Peterkaempfera bronchialis: one gene and its partner. The protein of the gene in region 1 interacts with the protein of each later gene in a pairwise test. Links are inferred from orthologs where the notes say so. Each region holds a gene or a part of one and is shown in the gene's direction. Other genes may lie near its edges.

Region 1 (13,270 bases):
TCTGGGCCGGGCTCGATCCCGACTGTCTCTGATCCATCCGTTCCATCCGTTCCGTCCGATCCAGCCGACAGGGGCCCGGCGGGCCTCCGTCTGTCCGCAGAAGTTATTGATCAATAACTAATCCAGGGGGAAACCACCCATGCGCACCACGCGCACCGCGATCTGGGCGCTGGTCATCACCAGCGTCGCCGGCTTCATGGCCGCCCTCGACAACCTCGTCGTCACCACCGCCCTCCCCGCCATCCGCAAGGACCTCGGCGGCGGCCTGGAGGAGCTGGAGTGGACCGTCAGCGCCTACACCCTGACCTTCGCGGTGCTGCTGATGACCGGCGCCGCCCTCGGCGACCGCTTCGGCCGCCGCCGTATGCTCCTCATCGGCGTGGCCGTCTTCACCGCCGGATCCGCAGCCGCCGCCCTCGCCCCCGGCATGGGCGAACTCATCGCCGCCCGCGCCCTCCAGGGCGTCGGCGCGGCGCTCCTGATGCCGCTCACCCTCACCCTGCTCACCGCCGCCGTCCCCGCCGAGCGCCGTGGCCTGGCGTACGGCATCTGGGGCGCCGTCAACGGTCTGGCCGTCGCCACCGGCCCGCTGATCGGCGGCACCGTGGTCGAGCACATCTCCTGGCAGTGGATCTTCTGGCTGAACGTCCCGGTCGGCCTCGTCCTGCTGCCGCTCGCCCGGCTCCGCCTCGCCGAGAGCCACGGCCCGGCCGGCCGACTGGACATCCCCGGCACCCTGCTGGCCAGCGCCGGTCTCTTCGGCATCGTCTACGCCCTGGTCCGGGGCAACTCCGACGGCTGGACCAGCGCCCCCGTCCTCTCCGGCCTGATCGCCGGCGGCGCGCTGCTGGCCGCCTTCGTCGGCTGGGAACTGCGCAGCGCTGTCCCCATGCTCCCCATGCGGCTCTTCCGCAGCCGCGCCTTCAGCGCCGTCAACGCCGCCAGCCTGCTGATGTTCCTCGGCATGTTCGGCTCGATCTTCCTGCTCAGCCAGTTCCTCCAGGGCGTCGGCGGCTACACCCCGATGCAGGCCGGAATCCGGATGCTGCCCTGGACCGCCATGCCGATGCTGGTCGCGCCCATCGCCGGCATCCTCAGCGACCGCATCGGCGGTCGGCCCGTGGTCGCCACCGGACTCGCCCTCCAGGCCCTGGGCCTGGCCATGTTCGCCCTGGTGGTCGCGCCCGGCGTCTCCTACGCCGCGCAGGTGCCCGCGCTGATCGTCTGCGGGGTCGGCATGGCGCTCTTCTTCGCCCCCACCGCCAACCTGGTGATGACCAGCGTCCGCCCCGAGGAGCAGGGCATCGCCTCCGGCGCCAACAACGCCCTGCGCGAACTCGGCGGGGCCCTCGGTGTGGCCGTGCTCTCCTCCGTCTTCGCCGCCCGTGGCGGCTACACCTCCGCCCAGTCCTTCACCGACGGCCTGGTCCCCGCCCTGTGGACCGGTGCCGGCGCCATCGCCCTGGCCGCCGTCGCCGCGCTGCTGGTGCCGCGCAGGCGGCCCGCCGCCCCGGCCGAGGCGGGCCGGGAGCCCGTCCTGGAACCGGTCGCCTGAGCCCCCGCCGACCACTCTGCCGACCACTCTGCCGTCCACCCTGCCGCCGCCCCGCTCCGTCCTGAGCGGGGCGGCGGCGTGCCCGTACGCTGTTCCCGTGCAGGTACTCCAGGACGCCCCGCTCGCCCCGCTGACCACCTTCCGCCTCGGCGGCCCGGCCCGTCGGCTGGTCACCGCCACCACCGACGCCGAGGTCGTCGAGACCGTACGGGCCGCCGACCGCGCCGGGGAACCGCTGCTGCTGCTGGGCGGCGGCTCCAACCTGGTCATCGGCGACAAGGGGTTCGACGGCACCGCACTGCGCATCGCCACCACCGGCTTCACCGTCGACGGCACCGTGCTGGAGCTGGCGGCCGGCGAGGTCTGGACCGACGCCGTCGCCCGCACCGTCGAGCTGGGCCTGGCCGGGATCGAGTTCCTGGCCGGTATCCCCGGCTCAGCCGGTGCCACCCCGGTCCAGAACGTCGGCGCATACGGCCAGGAGGTCTCCGCCACCGTCACCGAGGTCGTCGCCTATGACCGGCGGGCCGAGCAGACCGTCACCCTCCCGGGCGCCGAGTGCGGCTTCTCCTACCGGAACAGCCGCTTCAAGGCCGACCCCGGCCGGTATGTGGTGCTCCGGGTGCGGTTCGGCCTGGAGGACGCGGGTGGGCTCTCCGCGCCGGTGAAGTACGCGGAGGTCGCCCGCACGCTCGGCGTGGAGCAGGGCGCGCGGGTGCCGCTCGGCACCGCCCGCGAGACCGTGCTGGCGCTGCGGGCCGGGAAGGGCATGGTGCTCGACCCGGACGACCATGACACCTGGTCGGCGGGGTCCTTCTTCACCAACCCGATCCTGGACGGGGCCGCGTACGCCGCCTTCCTCGACCGGGCCCGCGACCGGCTCGGCCCCGACACCGCCCCGCCCGCCTACCCGGCCGGCGACGGGCTGACGAAGACGTCGGCGGCCTGGCTCATCGACCGGGCCGGCTTCACCAAGGGCTGGGGCTCCGGCCCGGCCCGCATCTCCACCAAGCACACCCTGGCCCTGACCAACCGGGGCCGGGCCACCACCGAGGATCTGCTGGCGCTGGCCCGTGAGGTGCGGGACGGGGTGTGGGGGGTGTTCGGGGTGGAGCTGGTGTGTGAGCCGGTGATGGTGGGCGTGGAGTTGTGAGGCCGGGCCACTACCGAGGATCTGCTGGCGCTGGCCCGTGAGGGCGGGGGCCTGCCGGCGCCGGCCCCCGCCTTCAGGAGACCAGCCAGGCGTCGATCTCGGCCAGCAGCCGGGCCCGTACGTCGTCCGGGGCGCGGGAGGACCGGACCGACTGGCGGGCCAGTTCGGCCAGCTCGGCGTCGGTGAAGCCATGGGCGTCCCGGGCCAGGTCGTACTGGGCGACCAGCCGGGCCCCGAAGAGCAGCGGGTCGTCCGCGCCCAGCGCCATCGGCACCCCCGCGTCGAAGAGCCGGCGCAGCGGCACGTCCTCGGGCTTCTCATAGACGCCGAGCGCCACATTGGACGCCGGGCAGACCTCGCAGGTGATCTGCCGGTCGGCCAGCCGCCGCATCAGCCGCTCGTCTTCCGCCGCCCGCACCCCGTGCCCGATGCGGCCAGCGCCGAGGTCGTCCAGGCAGTCGCGGACGCTCTCCGGCCCGGACAGCTCCCCGCCGTGCGGCGCGGCCAGCAGCCCGCCCCGCCGGGCGATGTCGAAGGCCCGGTCGAAGTCGCGGGCCAGTCCGCGCCGCTCGTCGTTGGAGAGGCCGAACCCGATCACGCCCTGGTCGGCGTAGCGGACCGCCAGCCGGGCCAGCGTTCGGGCGTCCATGGGGCTGCGCATCCGGTTGGCCGCGACCAGCACCCTGATCCCCACCCCGGTGGCCTCGGAGGCGTCCCGCACCGCGTCCAGGATGAGCTCCAGCGCCGGGATCAGACCGCCCAGCCGGGGAGCGTACGACGTGGGGTCCACCTGGATCTCCAGCCAGCGGGAGCCCTCCGCCCGCTCGTCCTCCGCCGTCTCCCGGACCAGCCGCCGGATGTCGTCCTCGTCGCGCAGCACCGACCGGGCCATGTCGTACAGCCGCTGGAAGCGGAACCAGCCGCGCTCATCGGTCGCCCGCAGCCTCGGCGGCTCGCCGGAACTCAGCGCTTCGGGGAGGTGCACTCCGTGCTTGGCGGCCAGTTCCCGCAGCGTCGAGGGGCGCATGGAACCGGTGAAGTGCAGATGGAGGTGGGCCTTGGGGAGCAGCCGTACGTCGCGTGCGGAGGCGGAGGAGTGCAGGTGGTCCATTGGGAGATTCTGCCGCGTGCGCGCCCGCAGCGGACACCGATCCCGCGCAACGAGCCGCACAACACCAGCGCAACAACCCGTACGGCAAAGCGTCGGGGCCCGTCGCCACGGCGACGGGCCCCGAACGGAAGCACGGTGTCAGTCGCGCGCCTCGCCCAGCAGCTTCTGCACCCGGGAGACGCCCTCCACCAGGTCGTCGTCGCCCAGCGCATACGACAGCCGCAGATAGCCGGGCGTGCCGAACGCCTCGCCGGGCACCACCGCGACCTCGGCCTCGTCCAGGATCAGCGCGGCCAGCTCGATGGAGCTCTGCGGCCGCTTGCCGCGGATCTCCTTGCCCAGCAGCGCCTTCACCGACGGGTAGGCGTAGAAGGCGCCCTCCGGCTCGGGGCAGGTGACGCCGTCGATCTCGTTGAGCATCCGCACGATGGTGCGGCGGCGGCGGTCGAAGGCGGTCTTCATCGCGTCCACCGCCGACAGGTCGCCGCTCACCGCCGCCAGCGCCGCCGCCTGGGCGACATTGCTGACGTTGGAGGTGGCGTGCGACTGGAGGTTGGTCGCGGCCTTGACGACGTCCTTGGGCCCGATCAGCCACCCCACCCGCCAGCCGGTCATGGCGTACGTCTTGGCGACGCCGTTGACCACGATGCACCGGTCGGCCAGCTCGGGCACCAGCACCGGCAGCGAGTGGAACTCGGCCTCGCCGTAGACCAGGTGCTCGTAGATCTCGTCGGTGAGCACCCAGAGGCCGTGCTCCACGGCCCAGCGGCCGATCGCCTCCGCCTCGGCGCGGGAGTAGACGGCGCCGGTGGGGTTGGACGGGGAGACGAAGAGCAGCACCTTGGTGTGCTCGGTGCGGGCCGCCTCCAGCTGCTCCACGGAGACCTTGTAGCCGGTGGTCTCGTCGGCGACGACATCCACCGGGACGCCGCCGGCCAGCCGGATGGACTCCGGGTAGGTGGTCCAGTACGGCGCGGGGACGATGACCTCGTCGCCCGGGTCCAGGATCGCGGCGAACGCCTCGTAGATGGCCTGCTTGCCGCCATTGGTGACCAGCACCTGCGCCGGGTCCACCTGCCACCCCGAGTCGCGGAGGGTCTTCTCCGCGATGGCCTTCTTGAGCTCGGGCAGGCCGCCGGCCGGGGTGTAGCGGTGGAACCTGGGGTCGCGGCAGGCCAGCACCGCGGCCTCGACGATGTAGTCCGGGGTCGGGAAGTCCGGCTCGCCGGCCCCGAAGCCGATCACCGGGCGGCCGGCCGCCTTGAGGGCCTTGGCCTTGGCGTCCACCGCCAGGGTCGCGGACTCCGCGATGGCACCGATGCGGGCCGAGACCCGGCGGTCGGCGGGCCGCGCGGCGGGGTCGGACTGGGGAGCAGGGTGGGGGGAAGCAGCGCTCATGTCTGCATGGTCGCAGAATCGCCCCCGCCCCGGCACGGCGGTTTCAGCATGCGTGCACGCGCGGGTGAAGGCGGCTCGCGAGGGGCAGCGCCGCTGGTCCGGGCGGCGGTTGATCGGCAAAAAGTTCGACGTGGCGGCCCAGAGCCCGTACACTCGTCGCTCGATGGCAACCCGTCACCGCAGATGGCTCGCGTACCCCACGCAGCGGCTCGGATGCGGTAGGTTGGTGGTCATCTCGGCGCCGCAAGGTTCCGAAGGGCTATAGCTCAATTGGTAGAGCACTGGTCTCCAAAACCAGCGGTTGGGGGTTCGAGTCCCTCTGGCCCTGCTGCTTGATCCGCGCCGAGCCCGCGCGCTCCACCCGAGCGTGCGGGCTTGATGCGGAGAGGGCTCCGACAGCACTGCGACCGGATTTCAGGTGAGGACGAGTGACGGAGACCACGGGCTCCACCGCGACGCCTGAGCGTGGCCGTCCCGAGGAAGAGCCGAGCGAGCTGCCCTCTCGCCGCGACCGCAAGCGCGCCGCGAAGAAGGACAGGAAGGGCGTCTTCGCCCGCCTCGCCCTCTTCTACCGCCAGATCATCGCGGAGCTGCGCAAGGTCGTCTGGCCTACCCGCAACGACCTGGTGACCTACACCACCGTGGTGATCGTCTTCGTGGTGGTCATCATGGCGATCGTTTCGGGCCTCGACTGGAGCTTCGCCAAGCTCAGCTTCTTGGTCTTCGGCTGAGTCGCCGCGACCGCGTCATCGGCACCGATCGGACAATCCCGCTACCGTTGACTCGGTACTGTTGAGGTCCGAGCCGTACACGGACGCTGTTCGCATCGATCTGATTCGAGGACTGGACAGGAGAAGGAAACGGCGCGGAACCGTTCCATCTCTCATCTCCAGGAAGAAGCAGCCACCGTGTCTGAGTCCCCCCTGTACGACGCCGACGAGACCGTCCGCGCGGCGGACGACGCCGTGGAGCGCGACGCGGCCTCCTCGGCCGAGGCCGAGGGCGACACCGCGGAGCAGATCGTCGACGCGGCCGATGCGGACGTGGACGAGGTCGAGGCTGCCGAGGCCGAGGCGGGCGCCCCGGCCGAGGAGGCCGCGCTGCACGTCACCGACGACGCCGAGTCCGAGGCCCAGGAGGCCTTCGAGGGCGGCGCCGAGGAGGCTGAAGAAGCCGAGGACGTGGACCCCGTCGCCAAGTTCCGCGAGGAGCTGCGGCTCGCTCCCGGCGAGTGGTACGTCATCCACACCTACGCGGGCTATGAGAACCGCGTGAAGGCCAACCTGGAGCAGCGCGCCGTCTCGCTGAACGTCGAGGAGTACATCTACCAGGCCGAGGTGCCCCAGGAAGAGGTCGTCCAGATCAAGAACGGCGACCGCAAGACCATCCGCCAGAACAAGCTCCCCGGCTATGTCCTGGTGCGGATGGACCTCACCAACGAGTCCTGGGGCGTGGTCCGCAACACTCCCGGTGTCACCGGCTTCGTGGGCAACGCCTACGACCCGTACCCGCTGACCCTGGACGAGGTCGTCAAGATGCTCGCCCCCGACGTGGAGCGCGCTGCGGCCAAGGAGGCCGGCAAGCCCTCCCCGTCCCGCCCGGTCGAGGTCCAGGTGCTGGACTTCGAGGTGGGCGACTCGGTCACCGTCACCGACGGCCCCTTCGCCACCCTCCAGGCGACCATCAACGAGATCAACCCCGACTCCAAGAAGGTCAAGGGCCTGGTCGAGATCTTCGGTCGGGAGACCCCGGTCGAGCTCTCCTTCGACCAGATCCAGAAGAACTAGCCGTACCAAGGCCCCGAAGGAGCCCCCGGCCGACGGTTTCCCGTCGGCCGGGGGCTCCTTCATGCCTTCGGGGGGAGCGCTACGCTTTCCCTTTCCGTCGGGGAGGGGACAGGCACATGCAGAATCCGTTCAGGGATGGTGGGCCGCTCGACAGGGCGAGGCCGGTGATGTCCTTGCTGCTCGCCATTGCGCTCCTGGTCAGCGGCATGGCGAACCACCGGAACGGCGCCTCGCTGCTGTGGCCGGTGGTGGGTGCCCTGCTGGTGCTGTGGGCGCTGTACGCCCTCTACCGCGACCTGCTCCGCCACCGGCGTTTTGGGCCAGGCGCCGGTTCACGTTAGTCTGGTGCGATGTGTGTGCGTGACCCGGGCAGTGTCCCGTACCCCGCACACACTGCCACCCAAGGCCCTGACGGCCGCTCCTGACGCCTGGCAGCATCCGGCGCGGCGTGTCGGGAAACACCTCTCAGAAGGACCCGGAGAGACATGCCTCCCAAGAAGAAGAAGGTCACGGGGCTCATCAAGCTCCAGATCAACGCCGGCGCCGCCAACCCGGCGCCGCCGGTCGGCCCCGCGCTGGGCCAGCACGGCGTCAACATCATGGAGTTCTGCAAGGCGTACAACGCCGCCACCGAGTCGCAGCGCGGCATGGTGGTGCCGGTGGAGATCACGGTCTACGAGGACCGTACCTTCACGTTCGTCACCAAGACTCCGCCGGCCGCCAAGCTGATCCTGAAGGCCGCGGGCGTGGACAAGGGCTCCGGCGAGCCGCACAAGACCAAGGTCGCCAAGATCACCCGCGACCAGGTCCGTGAGATCGCCACCACCAAGATGCCCGACCTGAACGCCAACGACCTGGACCAGGCCGAGAAGATCATCGCCGGCACCGCCCGGTCGATGGGCGTCACCGTCGAGGGCTGAACCTCCCCCGAGGTTCGTTCCCTGTGGTAGGGCCCGCGCTGGCCCGCAGCCACCACGACTCCGTACAAGACTCAGGAGCAGCAGTGAAGCGCAGCAAGGCTCTGACTGCCGCGGCCGCCAAGATCGACCGCGAGCGTCTCTACGCCCCCCTGGAGGCCATCCGCCTCGCCAAGGCGACCTCCACCACCAAGTTCGACTCGACCGTCGAGATCGCCATGCGCCTGGGTGTCGACCCGCGCAAGGCCGACCAGATGGTCCGCAGCACCGTGAACCTGCCGCACGGCACCGGCAAGACCGCTCGGGTCCTGGTCTTCGCGACCGGTGAGCGTGCGGCGGCCGCGGAGGCTGCGGGCGCCGACATCGTGGGCGCCGACGAGCTGATCGACGAGGTGTCGAAGGGCCGTCTGGACTTCGACGCCGTCGTCGCCACCCCGGACCTCATGGGCAAGGTCGGCCGCCTGGGCCGGGTGCTCGGTCCCCGTGGCCTGATGCCGAACCCGAAGACCGGCACCGTGACCCCGGACGTGGCCAAGGCCGTGACCGAGATCAAGGGCGGCAAGATCGAGTTCCGCGTCGACAAGCACTCGAACCTGCACTTCATCATCGGCAAGTCGTCCTTCTCCGACGAGCAGCTCGTCGAGAACTACGCCGCCGCCCTTGAGGAGGTGCTGCGGGCCAAGCCGTCCGCCGCCAAGGGCCGCTACATCAAGAAGGCCACCGTGTCGACCACCATGGGCCCCGGCGTCCCGGTCGACCCGAACCGCACCCGGAACCTTCTCGTGGAGGAGGACCCCGCGGCGGTCTGACGCCTGCGGTCCGACCCCCCGGGGAAACCTGTCGGCGGGCCCGCACTCCTGGTCATCAGGGGTGCGGGCCCGCTGTCGTTCCGGGCTCGGTAGAGTCCGGGACTGACGCCGCTCCGGGACCGACCGAGGACATCCATGCGCCGTATACGCACCGCTGTCGCCGTAGCCGCCGCTGCGGCGCTCCTCGGCGGTGCCACGGCCTGCGGCGGGGACGGGGGCCGGGAGCGGACGCCGCAGGAGGCGTTCCAAGCCTCGGCGAAGGTCATGGCGGCGGCCGGAGCTGCCAAGGTCGCCCTGGTGCGGCAGGACCCGGCGGACGGCCCGAGCAGCGGCAGCGGGGTGCTCTCCTGGGGGAGCAAGCCCGCCCTGGACCTGGTACTGGACCGGGGGTCCGGCGAGGTCGCCGTGCGGACCCTGGACGGAGTGGTCTACCTGGGGGCCGACGCCGCGCAGACGGTGCGGATGGGCGGCCGGCGGTGGATGAAGTTCGACCCCGAGAAGTCCTCGGGCGGCAACTCGGAGGCGGCCGGGTACTCGACCTGGAGCGAGCAGCTCGACCCGGTGTCCGACCTGGCCGCCCTGGCGGAGGTGGGCACGCTCCAGCGGCTGGGTGAGGAGAGGCTGGGCGACGTCCACACCGTCCACTACCGGGGCACCGCGACGATCCGCGCCCTGGTGGGGGCGACCGGCGACCTCACGGCCGCACAGCGGGTCTCGGTGCTCGGGGCCTATCTGCGGCAGGGCGCCACCAGTGTCACCGCCGACATCTGGATCAACGACAAGGACGAGGTCGTGCAGGAGCGGAAGACCTGCAAGGTCGCCAAGGGGGAGGCGATCACCTCGACCCGCTACTCCGAGATCGGCACCGAGGTGAACATCCAGGCTCCGCTGCCGGACGACACCTTCGACCTCGCGGACGCCGACCCCGGGAACGCAACCGGCTGAGCCGGGGCCCGGCACTACCGGAAGGCGCGGTCCGAAGGGAGAGCGCGGTCCGCAAACCGAGGGGGAGCCCTGTGCAGCAGCGCCGCCTGAGAGCCGCCGGCACCGTCGCGGTGCTGGCCGCCGCCGCCTGCTCCCCCGCAGCCGGGGCGGGCTCGCCGAAGACCGCCGAGCCCGCCCCGGCTGCGGTGCTCGACCTGGTCGGCCGGAACGCCGCCGCGGCCGGTACCGCCCGGGTCTCCATGACGATGCGCATCCCGGGCATCAGCGGGGCCTTCACCGTCGACGGCGTGATGGGGTGGGGCGACCAGATCGGCATGGACATCCAGTACGGCGGCAACGAGGCCATGAAGGGGCTGGACCCGGACGGCTCGGTGCACGCGGTGGCCAAGGGGGCGACCATCTACTACGAGCTGCACGGCCCGGCGATCAGCCGGTTCGGCGGCAAGCACTGGATGAGGATGGACCTGTCCGCCGGGACGGGCGCCCAGGGCGGCGGCGCCACGGAGGCGCAGCTCTACCAGGACCCGTCGGCCGTCGCCAAGGCCCTTACGGCCTCCGGCGACCTCAGGGAGGTCGGCAAGGAGACCGTCGCCGCCGCCGAGACCACCCGCTACTCCGGCTCGGTGCCGGTGGCGAAGCTGGTCGCCGCCGGCTCCGGACTCACCGCGCAGCAGCGGAAGCGCCTGCTCAGGGCGTTGCAGGCGGCGGGCATCGGCGACACCGCCGTCGACCTCTGGGTGGACGCCGAGCAGCTGCCGGTCCGGGTGGTCCGGACGACGCCCACCGAGCAGGGCACCATGACCGTGACGACCGACTTCGCCGACTACGGGACGCCGCTCAAGGTCACCGTCCCACCGGCCTCCGACACGGCGGACCTGGTCGATCTGATGAAGAAGCTGAAGGCGCAGGGCTGACCGGCCGGCTCGGCGCGCGGCCCCTGAGGGGCGATTTGCCCGGGGCCGCCCCCGTCACCTACGCTGTGGCTTGCCAAAGACCGCTGGTTGTCGCCGTGTGCCCGCGAGGGTGCCATGGCGGCCGAAGGATCTGCGAACGAAGTGCAGACGGCCTGCGCAGGTGTGACTGGAGCTTGATCTCCGGCTTCCCCGTGAAGCCGTCGAGATCGCCGCGAGCCCCGTGCGCCTGCGCGCCGGGGCTCTTCTCGTTCTCCCAGCCCCCTTCCTGCGGGACCGGCGCACCAGGTCGACTCTCGAACGGTCGGCCGAGCATCGACATCACGGAAGGAGGCGTAAGCCTATGGCGAGGCCCGACAAGTCTGCCGCTGTCGCGGAGCTCACGGACAAGTTCCGCAGCTCCAACGCGGCCGTGCTGACCGAGTACCGCGGTCTGACCGTGGCGCAGCTCAAGACGCTGCGCCGTTCGCTGGGTGAGAACGCCCAGTACGCCGTGGTGAAGAACACGCTGACCAAGATCGCTGCCAATGAGGCCGGGATCACCGAGCTGGACGACCTGTTCGCGGGTCCGACGGCTGTGGCCTTCGTCACCGGTGACCCGGTGGAGTCGGCCAAGGGTCTGCGTGACTTCGCCAAGGAGAACCCGGCTCTCATCATCAAGGGCGGTGTCCTTGACGGCAAGGCGCTGTCCGCCGATGAGATCAAGAAGCTCGCGGACCTCGAGTCCCGCGAGGTGCTGCTCGCCAAGCTGGCGGGTGGCCTGAAGGCGTCCATGGCCAAGGCCGCGGCGACCTTCCAGGCCCCGCTCACGAAGTTCGCCCGCACCGCGGACGCGCTTCGCAGCAAGGTCGAGCAGGGCGGTGCCGGTACGCCGGCTCCCGCCGCCGAGGACGCGGCCGCCGAGTAGTCGGCAGGCTCACGCCTCGCAGCGGGCCCGTACGCCCGCCGTTATGTACATCCGGCACCCGCCGAATTAGTGGAAGGACGCCATCATGGCGAAGCTGTCGCAGGACGAGCTGCTCGAGGTCTTCGGTGAGATGACCCTGATCGAGCTCTCCGAGTTCGTGAAGGCCTTCGAGGAGAAGTTCGACGTCGAGGCCGCCGCCCCGGTCGCCGTGGCCGGCATCGCCGCCGCTGCCGCCCCGGCCGAGGCCGCCGAGGAGCAGGACGAGTTCGACGTCATCCTCGAGTCCGCCGGTGACAAGAAGATCCAGGTCATCAAGGAGGTCCGCAGCCTGACCTCGCTCGGCCTGAAGGAGGCCAAGGACTTGGTGGACGGCACCCCGAAGCCGGTCCTGGAGAAGGTCAAGAAGGAGGACGCGGAGAAGGCCAAGGCTGCCCTTGAGGCCGCCGGCGCCAAGGTCACCGTCAAGTGACCCTGGTCTCCTGACCGCAGTCTGCTGCGCCGCCCCTCGCGGGCGGTGGGCCGGGGCGGCCACCCGAACGGGTGGCCGCCCCGGCCTTTTCGCTTCGATGGCGCAGTGTGTTCCGGCGAACGGGGTCGGATGCTCGGCTCTGTCGGCGGGGCCCGGTAGGGTGAGCGCTGTTGTCGCCGCACCGCCCTCACCACGGGTTCTCTGCCGGCACAGCAGCGCCGTCGGGCGGCGTTCGCGGAGGTCTCCGCGGCATCCGGCCCTTGACGAACCGCACGCATCGCGCGATTCTCAGGTCGCGCGTTCACTCCGTACGGCCCGCGATGCATGAACCGGGCTCGTGACGGGAAGTGAACACGGCGTGAGATGTATGGCTTCGTGAGGGGCCGTACGACAGGCAGGAACCGCCCTGCGGACCGCCCCGACGGGGGCGGTCGGCATGAGGGAGGGGAGTCTCCGATTCGGTCTCCGAATCAGAGCTGGACAGCAGTGTGCCGAATGGCTACACTGTCCCTTTGCGCTGCCTGTTAGCTGCTCCGTGACTCGTCGCCCGGAGTTCGCACTGCCCTGAACAGGGGCGGCACCCCGTCCGAGCACCCGTTCCGACCAGGAGAAACCTCCTGCCGGAAGAGGTCTCGCAACGGCGGGGGCGCCGGTCCTGCGAAGGTCGGGCCCGGTACGCGCGTAGTGAGTCCGAGCCCTCGGAAGGACCCCCTCTTGGCCGCCTCGCGCAACGCCTCGAACAACTCCGCCTCCACCGCACCCCTGCGTGTCTCCTTCGCGAAGATCCGCGAGCCTCTCGAGGTACCGAACCTCCTCGCCCTGCAGACCGAGAGCTTCGACTGGCTGCTCGGCAACGCCGCGTGGAAGGCACGGGTCGAGGCTGCTCTCGCGAACGGACACGACGTCCCCACCAAGTCCGGCCTCGAGGAGATCTTCGAGGAGATCTCGCCGATCGAGGACTTCTCCGGCTCCATGTCGCTGACCTTCCGCGACCACCGTTTCGAGCCGCCGAAGAACTCCATCGACGAGTGCAAGGAGCGCGACTTCACCTTTGCCGCGCCGCTCTTCGTCACCGCCGAGTTCACCAACAACGAGACCGGCGAGATCAAGTCGCAGACGGTCTTCATGGGCGACTTCCCGCTCATGACCAACAAGGGCACCTTCGTCATCAACGGCACCGAGCGTGTCGTGGTGTCCCAGCTGGTCCGCTCGCCGGGCGTCTACTTCGACTCCACGCTCGACAAGACCTCCGACAAGGACGTCTTCTCCGCCAAGGTCATCCCGTCGCGCGGTGCCTGGCTGGAGATG
Region 2 (14,534 bases), 1.4 Mb from region 1 along the record:
CGGACGGCACCCGCAGCCTGCCCCAGCAGTTGGTCGCCCCGCTGCGGATCACCGGCGCCGACGCCCCGCAGGGCCGTACCGCCGAGGTGCTGCTGCCGGCCGTGGACCACGAGTTCACCGCCGGGCACCGGATGCTGGTGGTGCTCTCCACCACCGACCTGGCGTACGCCTCCCCGGTCGAGCCCGCCACATACCGGATCGCGACGGCCGGCGGCGGGCTCACCGTCCCCGCCGACCACGGGCTGCGCACCGCGCCCGCCCCGCTGCCCCGCTGGGTGTGGGGGCTGCCCGCCGCCGCCGTCGCGCTCGCCGCACTGCTGCTGCTCACCGGTCGCGGCGGACCGCGCCGCACCCCGCCGCCCGACCCGGCGCTGGCCCCGGTCCCGCTCCAGATCACCGGTCTGACCAAGCGCTACGCCGGGGCCGCCGACCGGTACGCCGTCCAGGACCTCACCTTCCGCGTCGAACAGGGCCAGGTCGTCGGGCTGCTCGGCCCCAACGGGGCGGGCAAGACCACCACCCTGCGGATGCTGATGGGCCTCATCCGCCCCGACCGGGGCACCGTCCGGATCTTCGGGCACGCGGTGCGCAGCGGTGCGCCGGTGCTCTCCCGGGTCGGCGCCTTCGTGGAGGGCGCAGGCTTCCTGCCGCACCTCACCGGCCGCGACAATCTGCGGCTGTACTGGCAGGCCACCGGCCGCCCCGCCGAGGACGCGCACCTCGCCGAGGCGCTGGAGATCGCCGGTCTGGGGGAGGCGCTGGACCGGCCGGTGCGCACCTACTCCCAGGGCATGCGGCAGCGCCTGGCCATCGCCCAGGCCATGCTGGGCCTGCCCGAGCTGCTCATCCTGGACGAGCCCACCAACGGCCTTGACCCGCCGCAGATCCGCGAGATGCGGGAGGTGCTCATCCGCTATGCCGCCACCGGGCGGACCGTGATCGTCTCCAGCCATCTGCTCTCCGAGGTCGAGCAGAGCTGCACCCATCTGGTGGTGATGGACCGGGGCCGACTGGTCACCGCCGGGGCCGTCGCCGACATCGTCGGCGCGGGCGACCTGCTGCTGGTCACCATCCCGGAGAGCGGCCCCGACGCGCTGGACGCCGACGGCCGCGCGGTCGCCGCCGAGAAGGTCGCCGCGCTGGACGGGGTGGCCTCGGCCGAGCCCGCCGACGGCGGCCTGCTGATCCGCCTCGGGGACCTCCCGGCGCACCGGCTGCTGGCCGAACTGGTGCGGCTCGGCATCCCGGTGGAGCGGGTCGGACCGCACCGCCGCCTGGAGGACGCCTTCCTCTCCCTGATCGGAGGACCCGCGTGAGCACCGTACCGCCGCCCCCGGCGGGCCCCCATGTGCCGCCGCTGGGCCGTCCGCAGGCCCCCGACGCCGGGCACGCCCCCGGCTATCTGCCGCGCCGCACCCTGCCCTTCCGGGTGGAGGCGGTACGGCAGCTGCGCCGCCGCCGCACCCTGGTGATGGCGGCGGTGCTGGCCGGGCTGCCGCTGGTGCTGCTGGCCGCGTTCGCCCTCGGCGGCGGCCCCGACGGGGAGCGGGGCCGGGCCACCCTGATCGACACCGCCACCGCCTCCGGCGCCAACTTCGCCGTCACCGCGCTCTTTGTCTCCACCGGCTTTCTGCTGGTCATCCCGGTGGCGCTGTTCTGCGGTGACACGGTGGCGGCGGAGGCGGGCTGGTCCTCGCTGCGCTATCTGCTGGCTGCCCCGGTGCCGCGCACCCGGCTGCTGGCCGCCAAGCTCGCCGTGGGGCTGGCCTTCAGCGCCGCCGCGATGGTGCTGCTGCCCGCCGTGGCGCTCGCCGTCGGCACCGCCGCCTACGGCTGGGGCGATCTGCGGCTGCCCACCGGCAGCACCCTGGCGGCGGGCTCGGCGCTGCCCCGGCTGGCTATCGTGGTGCTGTATCTGCTGCTCTCCCAACTCGCCACCGCCGGGCTGGCGTTCTGGCTCTCCACCGCCACCGACGCCCCGCTCGGCGCGGTCGGCGGCGCGGTCTTCCTCACCATCGTCGGCAGTGTGCTGGACGCGGTCACCGCGCTCGGCGACTGGCGCGAGCTGCTGCCCGCGCACTGGCAGTACGCCTGGGCGGACGCCCTGCAACCGCAGCTGGAGTGGGGCGGCATGATCAGGGGGACGGCGGTGTCCGCCTCGTACGGCGTGGTGCTGCTGGCGCTCGCCTTCCGTGGCTTCCGGGGCAAGGACGTGGTCTCCTGACGGCTCGTCAGGATTCCTTCTTGGCCAGGGAGACGGCGGGTCGGGGTGCCGGCGGGGGCGCGTCGGACGGCGACCAGGCCGCCCGGTCCAGGGTCTTCAGGGTCGCCGCCGCCGAGGTGGCGACCCGGGGCAGCGCCTCCGGGTGGTGGTCCCGCACATACCCCAGCAGATGCTCGCGCACGGCGCAGCGCAGCGTGAAGACGTCGTCCGCGTCGCGGGCCGTCATCAGGGCCCGTACCAGCACCGTGGTCGGGGTGGTGTCGGTGACCAGCAGCGACCAGCCCTGCCGGTCCCAGAGCGCACTGGCGTCCAGATAGCGCTTGAGCTCGGCGCGCAGCTCGGCGATCGGGGCGGCGTGGTCCAGGTGCAGCAGCACCGTGCCGGTCATCCGGGGGTCCTTGCGCGACCAGTTCTCGAACGGGCGGCCGGTGAAGTACGAGACCGGCATCACCACCCGGCGCTGGTCCCAGGTGGCCAGCACCAGGTAGGTGAGGGTGATCTCCTCCACCTCGCCCCGCTCGCCGTCCACCACCACCACGTCACCGATCCGCACCATGTCGCCGAAGGCGATCTGCAACCCGGCGAAGAGGTTGCCCAGCGTCGACTGCGCGGCGATGCCCGCCACCACGCCGATCACTCCGGCCGACGCCAGCAGGCTGGTGCCCGCCGTCCGCGCCTCGGGGAAGGTCATCAGCCCCGAGGCGATGGCCAGCAGCACGATCGCCGCCTGCGTCACCCGCCGGATCAGCCCCACCTGGGTACGGATCCGGCGCACCCGGGAGTCGTCGTCCACGGCGCTCTCATAGCGGCCCACCGCCGTGGTCACCAGCGCGCCGGTCACCCGGACGCCCAGCCAGCCCGAGGCGGCCAGCGCCAGCAGCAGCAGGAGGTGCCGGGTCCCCGGGTACAGCTCCTCCGGCAGCCTGACGGCCGGTACCGCCGCATAGAGCCACACCGCCGCGACCGCCGCCTGGAGCGGCATCCGGCAGCGGCGCAGCAGCGGCAGGGTCCGCGAGCCGGGGCGGCGGCCCAGCGCCCGGCGCAGCAGCCGGTCGGCGACCCAGCCGACCAGGACGGGTACGGCGACCGCGCAGCAGAGCAGGGACAGGGGGCGTATCACGCTCCACATCGTGGTGGACTTCCGTTCCTGGGACGCGGTCTCTCGGGCGAACTCGGACCATCCTGACGGATCGCGCGGCGGCCGGTGACGGCGGACCCCGCGCTGACCGGGACCATGCCGACCGGGATCATGGGGGGTGCACCACCGACCGCACAGCCAGGAAGGCACCCCCGTGGCCCGCATCCTCCTCCTCCACTCCGCCTATGGGCTCCGGCCCGCCGTCCAGGCGGCGGCCGACCGGCTGCGTACGGCCGGCCACGAGGTGCATCTGCCCGACCTCTACGACGGGCGGGTCGTGGACACGGTGGAGGAGGGCATGGCGATCAAGGAGGAGATCGGCACCGAGGAACTGCTCCGGCGGGCGGTGGCGGTCGCCGTCCCGCTGCTGGGGTCGGGCTCGGGCGGCCTGGTCTACGCGGGCTTCTCGCTCGGCGGCGCGCTCGCCCAGAACCTCGCCCTCGCCGACGAGGGCGCCCGTGGCCTGCTGCTCTTCCACGGCACCTCGGACATCCTGGACGAGGCCGCCACCGGCATCCCGGTGCAGCTCCATGTCGCCGAACCCGACCCCTTCGAGACCGAGGACTGGCTGAACGCCTGGTATCTGCGGATGCGCCGGGCCGGGGCCGAGGTCGAGGTCCACCGCTACCACGGCGCCGGCCACCTCTTCACCGACCCAGGCCTGCCCGACTACGACGCCGACGCGGCGGCGCTGGCCTGGGCCGCCGCCCTGGACTTCCTCACCGACCTCGACGCCTGAGCCCCTGGCCCCGCCGCCCGCCGCCCGCCGCCGCGACCGCTTAGGCGGTGTCTGGCGATTCGCGCACTCGCGGCTAGTAGACCGAGATGTGCACATGGTCGAAGTGGTTCCCGGTGATGCTGCCGCGGTCCTCCATGGGCATCCAGCCCCGCTCGGGGTGGCGGCTGGACCAGATGTGCTGCTGGTAGATCACGTACCAGATGCCGTACTCGTCGGCGTGGTCGCGCACCCACCGGACGATGCGGTCGCCGAGCTTCGCCCGGTCGCCGGTGGCCTTGACCCCGGCCGGGCCGAGCATGAAGTCGCAGGCGCGGCCGAGGGGGTGTTCGCCGCCGCCGGCGATGCCGCCGTCCTCGCGGTAGCAGCCGGTGCCGAAGGGGAGCGCGAACTCCTTGGTCACCGCGGCGCGTACGGCGCGCATCCGGGCGGTGACGTGGTCGGGGCCGGTGGGCTGCTCGGGCTGCCAGCGGTCGGCCGTGAGCTGGGCGGCGATGCCCTGGAGCCCGCCGAGCAGGCCCAGGGCGCCGAGTATCAGGACCACGGCGGCGAGTAGCGAGCCGGCGGCCAGCAGTCTCGCCCGGCCCGCACCCTTGGAGGCCATACCGGGCCCACCCCCCGTCTCTCGCCGCGATTCTGACCGATCAACGGCGGAGGCGAGGCGGTTGTGCCCGAATCCGATCGAACAGTTACCACTGATCCCCTGGGGACCAACCAACCAGCCAATCAGCCCGTCCGCCCGGCCCCGGGCGGAGAATGGACCCATGGACGTCCAGCGGCGGCCGGGGGACGCACGCAGGCTCACCTTCGGCCTGCGGATCCTGGTCGCCGTCTGCCTGGCGCTCATCCCCTGGATCGGCTATCTGGCACTGACCCTGCCGGTGCACTATGTCGCCGATCAGTGGCGCTTCGCCTGGGTCGGCTTCGACATCGTGCTGCTCTCCACGCTGGCCGCGACGGCCTGGTTCGGGTGGCGCCGCCGCCAGGTGGTGATCCCGCTGGCCATCGCCACCGCCGTGCTGCTGATCTGCGACGCCTGGTTCGATGTGACGCTCGCGCGCGGCAGCCGGGACTTCTGGACCAGCCTGGCCTTCGCGCTGCTGGTGGAGCTGCCGCTGGCCGGGTACCTGCTGCTGCGGGCCCGCCGACTGCTGCGGGCCACCTTCCGGGCGTCCTGGATCCGGGCGGGGCTGCCGGGGGAGCCGCCGCCGCTGCACCGGGTCCCGCTCTTTGTGGTCGGGACCCGGCGGGAGCGGGAGGAGCCGCCCCGGCAGCCGGGGGCCGCTACCCCGCCAGAGCCTGGTCCACCAGAGCGGTGAACTCGTCCCCGGTGACGGTGGAGCCGTCCTGCTTGACCACGGTCAGAGTCTTGCCGTTGAGCTTGAGCGTCGGGGTGCCGGTGACATCGCTCTTGTAGAAGGCGTCCGCCACCTTCTGCGCCCACGGCTCAAAGCTCTGGTCGCGGACCGCCTTGGTGAAGGCGGCGGTCTTCAGCCCCGGGACCTTGTCGGCCAGTGCCAGCAGCGTGTCGGGGTCGGCGAAGCCGTCGTTGGTCTCCTCGGGCTGGTTGGCGTAGAGCACATCGTGGAACGCCTTGAACTTGGCCGTGCTCTCATTGAGCGCCGCCCCGGCGGCGTTCAGCGCGCTGCGGGAGCCATGGCCGCCCAGGTTGCCGTCCAGGAACGCCCCGAAGTGGTACTCGATCTTGTATGTGCCCTGGTCGGCGAGGGACTGGATGGCCGTACCGGCCGAGTGCTCCAGCCGGGCGCAGATCGGGCAGCGGAAGTCCTCGTAGACCTGGAGGGTCGCCTTGGCGGTGGGCTTGCCGTAGACGACCACCGTGCCGTCGGTGCCGCTGGAGTGCGCGGGCGCCAGATAGGGCTTGTCGGAGGCGGCGCGGTGGCTCTGCACCGCGACGCCTATGCCGGTGCCCGCCGCGACCACCGCCACGGCGGCTATGCCGACGATCAGCTGCTTGCGGCGGCGGTCCCGCCGCACCTGCTCGGCGCGGGCGGCCTGGATGCGCTCGCGGGCGGCGGCGTTCTTCTGCTGGCTGGAGCTCATGGTGATGCGTCCCTGTCGTGTCGGGGGCCGTGGAGTGGGCGCGGCGGCACGGCGGGCCGGAGCCCCGGCGCGGCGGGGTCAGCGGCAGGCCGTGCGGAGCCGGTACGGCGGCCCCCGGCGGACGACGGAGTGCAGCAGCAGCGGCGTGGCCGGTACGGCCGTCCGCCGGGGCGCCCCGGGCGGCGGCGACGGAGCCCGGACGCCGGTGGCGGCCAGCGCGGAGAGCAGCGCCAGCGCGGCCCGCAGCGGGGCGGCGGCCAGCGCGGCGACCGCCCGCAGCAGCCGGAAGGCGGCGGCCTCACCGGCCCGCAGCCACCAGGCGGCGGCCAGCCCGAGCAGCAGATGGGCGGCGAGCACCAGCCAGGGGGCCAGCGCCCCGGCGACCGGTACCTGCGGCGCCCCGGCGGCCGAGGGGGAGGCGCCGCCGCACATCAGCAGCGAACTCACCGAGTGCCAGGGACCCGTGATCGGCCCGCCGCCGGTGGTGGCGTAGCAGGTGGCCTGGCCGGTGGTGAACAGGGTGTCCAGGGCCAGCTCCAGCGGCACCACCAGCGCCGCGATCTGCCCGAAGGAGCGCTCGCGCCGCCCCAGCAGCAGTACCAGCGCGAACGCCCCGGCACCGGCCGCCGCCAGGGTGGGCGCCGGCAGCGGCGCCTGCGACATCAGGGTGTGCGAACCGGCCGACAGCACCAGCACCAGCGCGGCGAAGACCGCCGCCCGGGCTCCGGTGAGCAGCGCCGAGGGGGCGGGGGAGGGGCCGTACCGCCCCTGCCGTCCGCCGCCCGCAGGCCACCCGAGGACCACCGCTGCCTCAGCGCCCCGGGACCGACCCGGCACGGCGGTCGGCGCGGCGAACGGCACGGCGGCCGGCGGCGCGGGCCGTGCGGAGGGGGGCCGCCATGGTGGGTACCTCCGGAGCAGGGTCGGGTCGGTGATCGTCGTACTCCCGGACGAACCATGCCGGTCATTGGTTCCCGGGACGGCGGCACGCCCGGGAATTTCCTCCGCCCGGGAGGAACGCCGCAGGTGCCTGGCGGTGCCCCGAAGGCAGCCCGGAGAGCGGGGCGCCGGGAGTGGCAGGCGGGGATAGACTCTGCTCCCGTGAACGCGTGAGACGTGGTCCGGGCCCTGAGCGGTCCGGGCCTTACCTCGCCCCGGCCCCCGCACACGTTCCGTGCCTGGCCGTCACCCGCGCGCGTCCACCGCCCGACCGACCGCCTGCGATCCCTCCGGAGGCCCTGCTGTGAGCGATTCCTTCGCGCATCTGCATGTCCACACCGAGTACTCGATGCTGGACGGCGCCGCCCGCCTGAAGGAGCTGTTCAAGGAGGTCGAACGGCAGGGCATGACCCATGTCGCGATGACCGACCACGGCAATATGTACGGCGCCGCCGAGTTCCACAAGCAGGCCACCGCCGCCGGCATCACCCCGGTCATCGGCATCGAGGCGTATGTCGCGCCCGAGTCGCGCACCAACCCCAAGCGCATCCTGTGGGGCCAGCCGCACCAGAAGCGCGACGACGTCTCCGCGTCCGGCGCCTACCTCCACAAGACCATCTGGGCCCGCAACAAGCAGGGCCTGCACAACCTCTTCAAGCTGACCTCGCGCTCCTACGCCGAGGGCTGGCTGGTCAAGTGGCCCCGGATGGACAAGGAGATCCTGGCCGAGCACGCGGCCGGCCTGATGGCCTCCACCGGCTGCCCCTCCGGCGAGCTCCAGACCCGGCTGCGCCTCGGCCAGTACGACGAGGCGCTGAAGTCGGCCGCCGAGTACCAGGACATCTTCGGGAAGGACCACTACTTCCTGGAGCTGATGGACCACGGCCTGGACATCGAGAAGCGGGTCCGCGACGGCCTGATCGAGATCGGGAAGAAGCTGGGCATCCCGCCGGTCGTCACCAATGACTCCCACTACACCCGGGAGGAGGACGCCGCCGCGCACGACCTGCTGCTCTGCGTGCAGACCGGCAAGAACCTCTCCGACCCGGACCGCTTCCGGTTCGACGGCACCGGCTACTTCATCAAGTCCGCCGCCGAGATGTACGCCGTCGACTCCTCCGACGCCTGGCAGGAGGGGTGCCGCAACAGCCAGCTGCTGGTCGCCCAGCAGGTCGACACCGCCGGGATGTTCGAGTTCAAGAACCTGATGCCGAGGTTCCCCATCCCGGAGGGGTACGACAGCGAGGAGGCGTTCTTCCGCGCCGAGGTGTGGAAGGGCATGGACCGCCGCTTCCCCGGCGGCTACGACGAGGAGCACCGCAAGCTCGCCGAGTACGAGATGGACACCATCTGCCAGATGGGCTTCCCCGCGTACTTCCTGGTGGTCTCCGACTTCATCCTCTGGGCCAAGGGCCAGGGCATCGCGGTCGGCCCCGGCCGAGGCTCGGCGGCGGGCTCGCTGGTCGCGTTCGCCATGGGCATCACCGACCTCGACCCCATCCCGCACGGCCTGATCTTCGAGCGCTTCCTCAACCCCGAGCGCATCTCGATGCCCGACGTCGACATCGACTTCGACGAGCGCCGGCGCGGCGACGTGATCCGCTATGTCACCGAGAAGTGGGGCTCCGACAAGGTCGCCCAGATCGTCACCTACGGCACCATCAAGGCCAAGGCCGCCATCAAGGACGCCTCCCGGGTGCTCGGCTACCCGTACGCCATGGGCGACCGCATCACCAAGGCCATGCCGCCGGACGTGATGGGCAAGGGCATCCCGCTCTCCGGCATCACCGACTCCGCGCACCCCCGCTACAGCGAGGCCGGCGAGATCCGGGGCCTGTACGAGAACGACCCGGACGTGCGCAAGGTCATCGACACCGCGCGCGGCATCGAGGGCCTGATCCGCCAGCCCGGCGTGCACGCGGCCGGCGTCATCATGTCCGCCGAGACGCTCACCGACCACATCCCGGTGTGGACCAGGCACACCGACGGCGCCGTCATCACCCAGTTCGACTACCCCACCTGCGAGGGGCTCGGACTGCTGAAGATGGACTTCCTCGGCCTGCGCAACCTCACCATCATGGACGACGCCGTCAAGGCGATCGAGAAGAACAAGGGCGAGAAGATCGAGCTGCTCCAGCTCCCGCTGGACAACAAGGCAGCCTATGAACTGCTCGCCCGAGGCGACACCCTCGGCGTCTTCCAGCTCGACGGCGGGCCGATGCGGTCCCTGCTGCGGCTGATGAAGCCCGACAACTTCGAGGACATCTCCGCCGTCCTGGCGCTCTACCGCCCCGGCCCGATGGGCGTCAACTCGCACACCAACTACGCGCTCCGCAAGAACGGGCAGCAGGAGATCACCCCGATCCACCCCGAGCTGGAGGCGCCGCTCAAGGAGGTGCTGGAGCCCACCTACGGCCTGATCGTCTACCAGGAGCAGGTGCAGAAGGCCGCCCAGATCCTGGCCGGCTACTCGCTCGGACAGGCCGACCTGCTGCGCCGGGCGATGGGCAAGAAAAAGAAGGAGATCCTGGAGGCGGAGTTCGTCCCCTTCCAGAAGGGCTGCCGCGAGCGCGGCTACTCCGACGAGGCCATCCAGGCCGTCTGGGACGTGCTGGTCCCCTTCTCCGGCTACGCCTTCAACAAAGCGCACACCGCCGGCTACGGCCTGGTCTCCTACTGGACCGCCTACCTCAAGGCCAACTACCCGGCCGAGTACATGTCGGCGCTGCTCACCTCGGTCAAGGACGACAAGGACAAGTCGGCGGTCTACCTCAACGAGTGCCGCAAGATGGGCATCCAGGTGCTGCCGCCGGACGTCAATGAGTCCGACGCCGAGTTCACCCCGCACGGCAATGACACCGTCCGGTTCGGCCTCACCGCCGTCCGCAACGTCGGCGCCAACGTGGTGGACTCCGTCGTCCGCACCCGCAAGGCCAAGGGCAAGTACACCTCCTTCCCCGACTTCCTGGACAAGGTCGAGTCGGTGGTCTGCAACAAGCGCACCGTCGAATCCCTGATCAAGGCCGGCGCCTTCGACTCCCTGGGCCACACCCGCAAGGGCCTCACCGCCCAGTTCGAGCCGATGATCGACAATGTGGTCGGGGTCAAGCGCAAGGAGGCCGAGGGCCAGTTCGACCTCTTCGGCGGTGACGCGGTGGAGGACGACGGGCCCGGCTTCGGCCTGGACGTGGTCTTCTCCGAGGACGAGTGGGAGAAGTCCTTCCTGCTCACCCAGGAGCGGGAGATGCTCGGCCTCTATGTCTCCTCGCACCCGCTGCACGGCATCGAGCACGTCCTCGCCGACAAGGCCGACTGCGCCGTCGCGGACCTGGCCGAGCGGCCCGACGGGTCCATCCTCACCATCGGCGGCATCATCTCCGGCCTCCAGCGCAAGATGACCAAGCAGGGCAACGCCTGGGCCATCGCCACCGTCGAGGACCTGGCCGGCTCCATCGACTGCATGTTCTTCCCCGCCAGCTACCAGCTGGTCTCCACCCAGCTGGTCGAGGACGCGGTGGTCTTCGTCAAGGGCAAGCTCGACCGGCGCGAGGACGTCCCCCGGCTGATGGGCATGGAGCTGACCGTCCCCGACCTCTCCGACGCCCATGCCGAGGCCCCCGTGGTGATCTCCATCCCCATGGTGAAGATCACCCCGCCGCTGGTCGCCCGGCTCGGCGAGGTGCTCACCCACCACAAGGGCAACACCGAGGTCCGGCTGCGTCTGGAGGGCCACCGCAAGACCACCGTGCTCCGGCTCGACCGGCACCGGGTCACCTCCGACCCGGCGCTCTTCGGCGACCTCAAGCAGTTGCTCGGCCCCTCCTGCCTGGCCGGCTGAGGCCGGGGCCGGTACGACGGCGCGGGCGCCGCACCTCATGGGGTGCGGCGCCCGCGCTTGCCTGCTCTGTGCCCGGTTGCCTCTTGCGCCCGGTTGCCTCCTGGCTGGGTTACTTCTTGAGGGAGACCGTGGCCCCGGCGGAGTTCACCGCGGCGACCGAGCCGTTGCCGGCGAACGCATAGCGCCAGGAGCCCGCAGCCGAGACCTTGGCGGTGGCCTTCACGGCGCCCTTGGCGTCGGCCTTGACCGTCTTCACGGCCTTCCAGGCCGTGGTGCCGGACTTGCGGAACTGGAGGGTCACGGACTGCTTGCCGTAGTTCACCACCTTGCCGGACTTCCAGTCGGCGGCCTTCAGCTGACCGGTGACGGTGATGGTGCTGTTCTTCTTCACCGACTTCGCCGAAGCCTTCGCGGTGAGCGACGCCTGGCGCTTGAAGGTGAACGACGTCGCCTTCGGGGCGAAGGTCGTGCCGCCGTCCTTCGCGGTGACCTGGACGGCCACGTACCAGCGGCCGGCGCCGAGGTTGTCGCCGAGGTCGGCGTGCGAGTTGATCGATTCCTTGTAGGTGCAGACCGAGGTGGTGGCCGAGGTGGCCTTGCAGGTGGCGGCGGCACCCTCGTCGGCGACATCGGACGCCTTCGGGGCGAAGTCCGGAACCATGGCCGGCCACGGCATGAGCTTGACGCCCTTGATGCCGGACTCGTCGGTGACGGTCACCGACGCCGTCCAGGTCTTGGTGGTCTTCGGGCCGAGGACCAGCGAGGAGACCACGGCCTTGGTGATCTTCGGGGCGGGGTTGCCGGCCGCAGTGGCCGCAGAGGCCGCCGGAGCGGCCAGGACGCCCAGAGCAAGGGCGCCGATCAGAACCGGCGCCACGCTACGCATACGCATGATGCTCCATTGGTGAGACCCCCGGCAGGGCCGAGAATCTTGGCAGGGAACACCTTTATAGAACCCTCACATGACGCCGAAGCCGCGATGGTCCCCCATCCGCTGGACGGTGACAAGATCACCGCATGGCCGTCATCCAAACGTGATCGAGTGAATCAAGATCCATCGGCGCGGTTCACCGCCCGAACCCCGGGTATGGACTCTGAACGGTGAGCCGCCGACCGCGCCACCCGGATCCTGCGTACGCGGGCCCGGCTCCGGCCGAGCCGAACGGGAAGAGGTGTGGAAGTGGACCGCTGCGTCGTCCTCGTGGACGCCGGATACCTGCTCGGCGCCGCAGCCAGCCTGCTGGCCGGAGAGGCATCCCGGTCCCGGATCACCGTCGACCACACCGACCTGATCGGCTCCCTGCGCGAGCGCGCCGAGGCCGAGACCGGGCTGCCGCTGCTGCGCATCTACTGGTTCGACGCCGCCCCCGACCGCCGCCCCATGCCCGAGCACCGGCGGCTGCGGGTGATGCCCCGGGTCACCGTCCGGCTCGGCGCCCTCACCAGAGCCGACGGCCGCTGGGTGCAGAAGGGCGTGGACGCCGCCATGCACGCCGAACTCTCCGAACTCGCCCGCAACCGCGCCTGCGCCGATGTCGTCCTGGTCACCGGCGACGGCGACCTGCTGCCCGGCATGATGTCCGCCAAGGAGCACGGCGTCGCCGTCCACCTCTGGGCCGTCCAGGCCGCCGACGGCGACTTCAACCAGTCCGAGGACCTGGTCGCCGAGGCCGACGAACGCCGGGTGCTCGACCGGGAGTGGATCACCCGCTGGGTCCGCGCCCGGGATCTCGCCGCCGCCTGCCCGCCGGCCGGTCCCCGCCCCGAGATCGCCAAGATCCTCTCCGCCCCGCCCGCCCAGCAGCCCGCCGCCCCCGCCACCCCCGAGGGCGAACCGGCCCGGCCGCGCCCCGAGGAGGCCCCGGCGCCCGCCGCCCACAAGACCGTGCCCACCCCCAAGGACCTCGCCGGCCGCGCCGCCTCCGCGGCCCCGGCCGCCACCCCCGCCGGGCAACCCCAGCAGCCGCACGCCGCCGTGCTGCGCTGGTCCTCCGACCGGGGCTGGGTCGAACGGCCCGGCGACGCCCCCTCGCCCGGCGACTCCCTGCCCACCCTCGCCCAGGTCACCAACGCCGAGCAGCGCTGGGCCGACCGCGAGGAGGACATCACCGCCATCGGCGGCGACCCGCACGAGGTCGGCCAGGTCTTCGCCCGCCGCTGGACCGAGCGGCTCGGCGACCCCGAGCGGCTCACCGTGCTCTGGACCGAGTACCCGCGCATCCCGCACCGGGTCGACGGCGAACTGCTGCGCTACGCCGCCCGCTTCGGCCTGCTCGCCCACAAGGACGACCAGATCGACGAACACGACCGCTATGCCATCCGGGCCGGGTTCTGGCGCGAACTGGCCACCCGGGTACCCGGCGGCGAGGTCGTCTCCGTGGACGACTGACCGACCCGTTTCCCCTTCCGCCCCCCGTCCGGCGTAGAGTCGTCAACCGTGAGTACGGGCACCACACATGTCCCCGGCCGGTGACGGGTGACGACACAGAGACCACAGCAGGCGCGGCAGACCCCTGACCGCACCCTGGCCGACCCGTGCTGCACCGTACGCGGCCTGGTCAAGACCTACCGCACCGGCCGCGGCACCCGGGCCGCCGAGGTGCGCGCCAACGACGCCGTCTCACTCGACGTCCGGCGCGGCGAGATCTTCGGCCTGCTCGGACCCAACGGCGCCGGCAAGTCCACCCTGGTCCGGCAGCTGACCGGCCTGCTGCGCCCCGACACCGGCGCCATCGACATCCTCGGCCACGACATCGTGCGCCACCCCGAGCGCGCCTCCCGGCTGCTCGGCTACCTCGGCCAGGAGTCCACCGCGCTGGACGAACTCACCGTGGCCCTCGCCGCCGAGACCACCGGCCGACTGCGCGGCCTGCCCGCCCGGCAGGCCCGCGCCGAACGCGACGCCGTGCTCGCCGAACTCGGCCTGGAACCGCTGGCCGGCCGCCCCATCGGCCGACTCTCCGGCGGCCAGCGGCGGCTGGCCTGCTTCGCCGCCGCCCTGGTGGGGGAGCGACCGCTGCTGGTCCTGGACGAGCCCACCACCGGCATGGACCCCGTCGCCCGGCGGGCCGTCTGGGCCGCCGTGGACCGCCGCCGCAGCCAGCACGGCACCACCGTGCTGCTGGTCACCCACAACGTCATCGAGGCCGAGACCGTCCTCGACCGGGTCGCCGTCCTCGACGCCGGCCGGGTCATCGCCTGCGACACCCCGGGGCAGCTCAAGGCCCTGGTGGACGGCCGCGTCCGGCTGGACCTGGTCTGGCGCACCGAGACCGCCCCCGACCTGCCGGCCCTCGCCGCCGCCGCCGGACGCGCCCAGATCTCCGGCCGCCGCTGGACCCTGCGCACCACCCCCGAGGAGGCCAGGGAACTGGTCGCCGCCGTCACCTCCGGGCCGGCCTTCGCCGCGCTCGACGACTTCACCCTCGCCACGCCCAGCCTTGAGGACGCCTACCTCGAACTGGGCGGCCGACAAGGAGGGCTGGCCGAGTGACCGCATCCATGGAGGCCGCCGCGCCCGAGGCGCCCGCCGCAGCGGCAGCCGCCGCGCCCGCCGCGGTTCCCGCCGCCGCCCCGCTGGCCCCCCGGGTCCGGC

The links.
Region 2: the proteins of rplL (region 1) and dnaE interact in binary tests that used the Escherichia coli proteins (3 or more experiments, as listed by UniProt). The link is inferred for Peterkaempfera bronchialis from one-to-one orthologs.

Annotation. Positions count from the first base shown.
Region 1 is NZ_CP031264.1:2,756,786-2,770,055, reverse strand. Bases 10,493-13,270 are described here. They hold rplL (50S ribosomal protein L7/L12), read left to right. Parts: upstream 10,493-11,578; coding sequence 11,579-11,962; downstream 11,963-13,270. Other genes in these bases: rpoB (DNA-directed RNA polymerase subunit beta), read left to right, coding at 12,677-13,270; rplJ (50S ribosomal protein L10), read left to right, coding at 10,930-11,493; C7M71_RS12090 (LolA-like protein), read left to right, coding at 10,493-10,589. Also shown: C7M71_RS12150 (TetR/AcrR family transcriptional regulator), read left to right, coding at 1-32; C7M71_RS12145 (DHA2 family efflux MFS transporter permease subunit), read left to right, coding at 140-1,555; C7M71_RS12140 (UDP-N-acetylmuramate dehydrogenase), read left to right, coding at 1,653-2,708; C7M71_RS12135 (adenosine deaminase), read right to left, coding at 2,782-3,819; C7M71_RS12130 (pyridoxal phosphate-dependent aminotransferase), read right to left, coding at 3,958-5,217; preprotein translocase subunit SecE, read left to right, coding at 5,646-5,948; transcription termination/antitermination protein NusG, read left to right, coding at 6,126-7,004; C7M71_RS12110 (hypothetical protein), read left to right, coding at 7,121-7,345; rplK (50S ribosomal protein L11), read left to right, coding at 7,490-7,924; rplA (50S ribosomal protein L1), read left to right, coding at 8,008-8,730; C7M71_RS12095 (hypothetical protein), read left to right, coding at 8,866-9,675; more of C7M71_RS12090, read left to right, coding at 9,747-10,492. UniProt on the Escherichia coli protein: The binding site for several of the GTPase factors involved in protein synthesis (IF-2, EF-Tu, EF-G and RF3). Is thus essential for accurate translation.
Region 2 is NZ_CP031264.1:1,365,322-1,379,855, reverse strand. What follows is about bases 7,098-11,139. They hold dnaE (DNA polymerase III subunit alpha), read left to right. Parts: upstream 7,098-7,405; coding sequence 7,406-10,939; downstream 10,940-11,139. Other genes in these bases: C7M71_RS05985 (DUF5707 domain-containing protein), read right to left, coding at 11,049-11,139. Also shown: C7M71_RS06030 (CocE/NonD family hydrolase), read left to right, coding at 1-1,316; C7M71_RS06025 (ABC transporter permease), read left to right, coding at 1,349-2,224; C7M71_RS06020 (mechanosensitive ion channel family protein), read right to left, coding at 2,232-3,353; C7M71_RS06015 (dienelactone hydrolase family protein), read left to right, coding at 3,481-4,101; C7M71_RS06010 (hypothetical protein), read right to left, coding at 4,175-4,702; C7M71_RS06005 (hypothetical protein), read left to right, coding at 4,863-5,417; C7M71_RS06000 (DsbA family protein), read right to left, coding at 5,383-6,162; C7M71_RS05995 (hypothetical protein), read right to left, coding at 6,241-6,966; more of C7M71_RS05985, read right to left, coding at 11,140-11,831; C7M71_RS05980 (NYN domain-containing protein), read left to right, coding at 12,120-13,328; C7M71_RS05975 (ABC transporter ATP-binding protein), read left to right, coding at 13,464-14,432; C7M71_RS05970 (ABC transporter permease), read left to right, coding at 14,441-14,534. UniProt on the Escherichia coli protein: DNA polymerase III is a complex, multichain enzyme responsible for most of the replicative synthesis in bacteria. This DNA polymerase also exhibits 3' to 5' exonuclease activity. The alpha chain is the DNA polymerase catalytic subunit.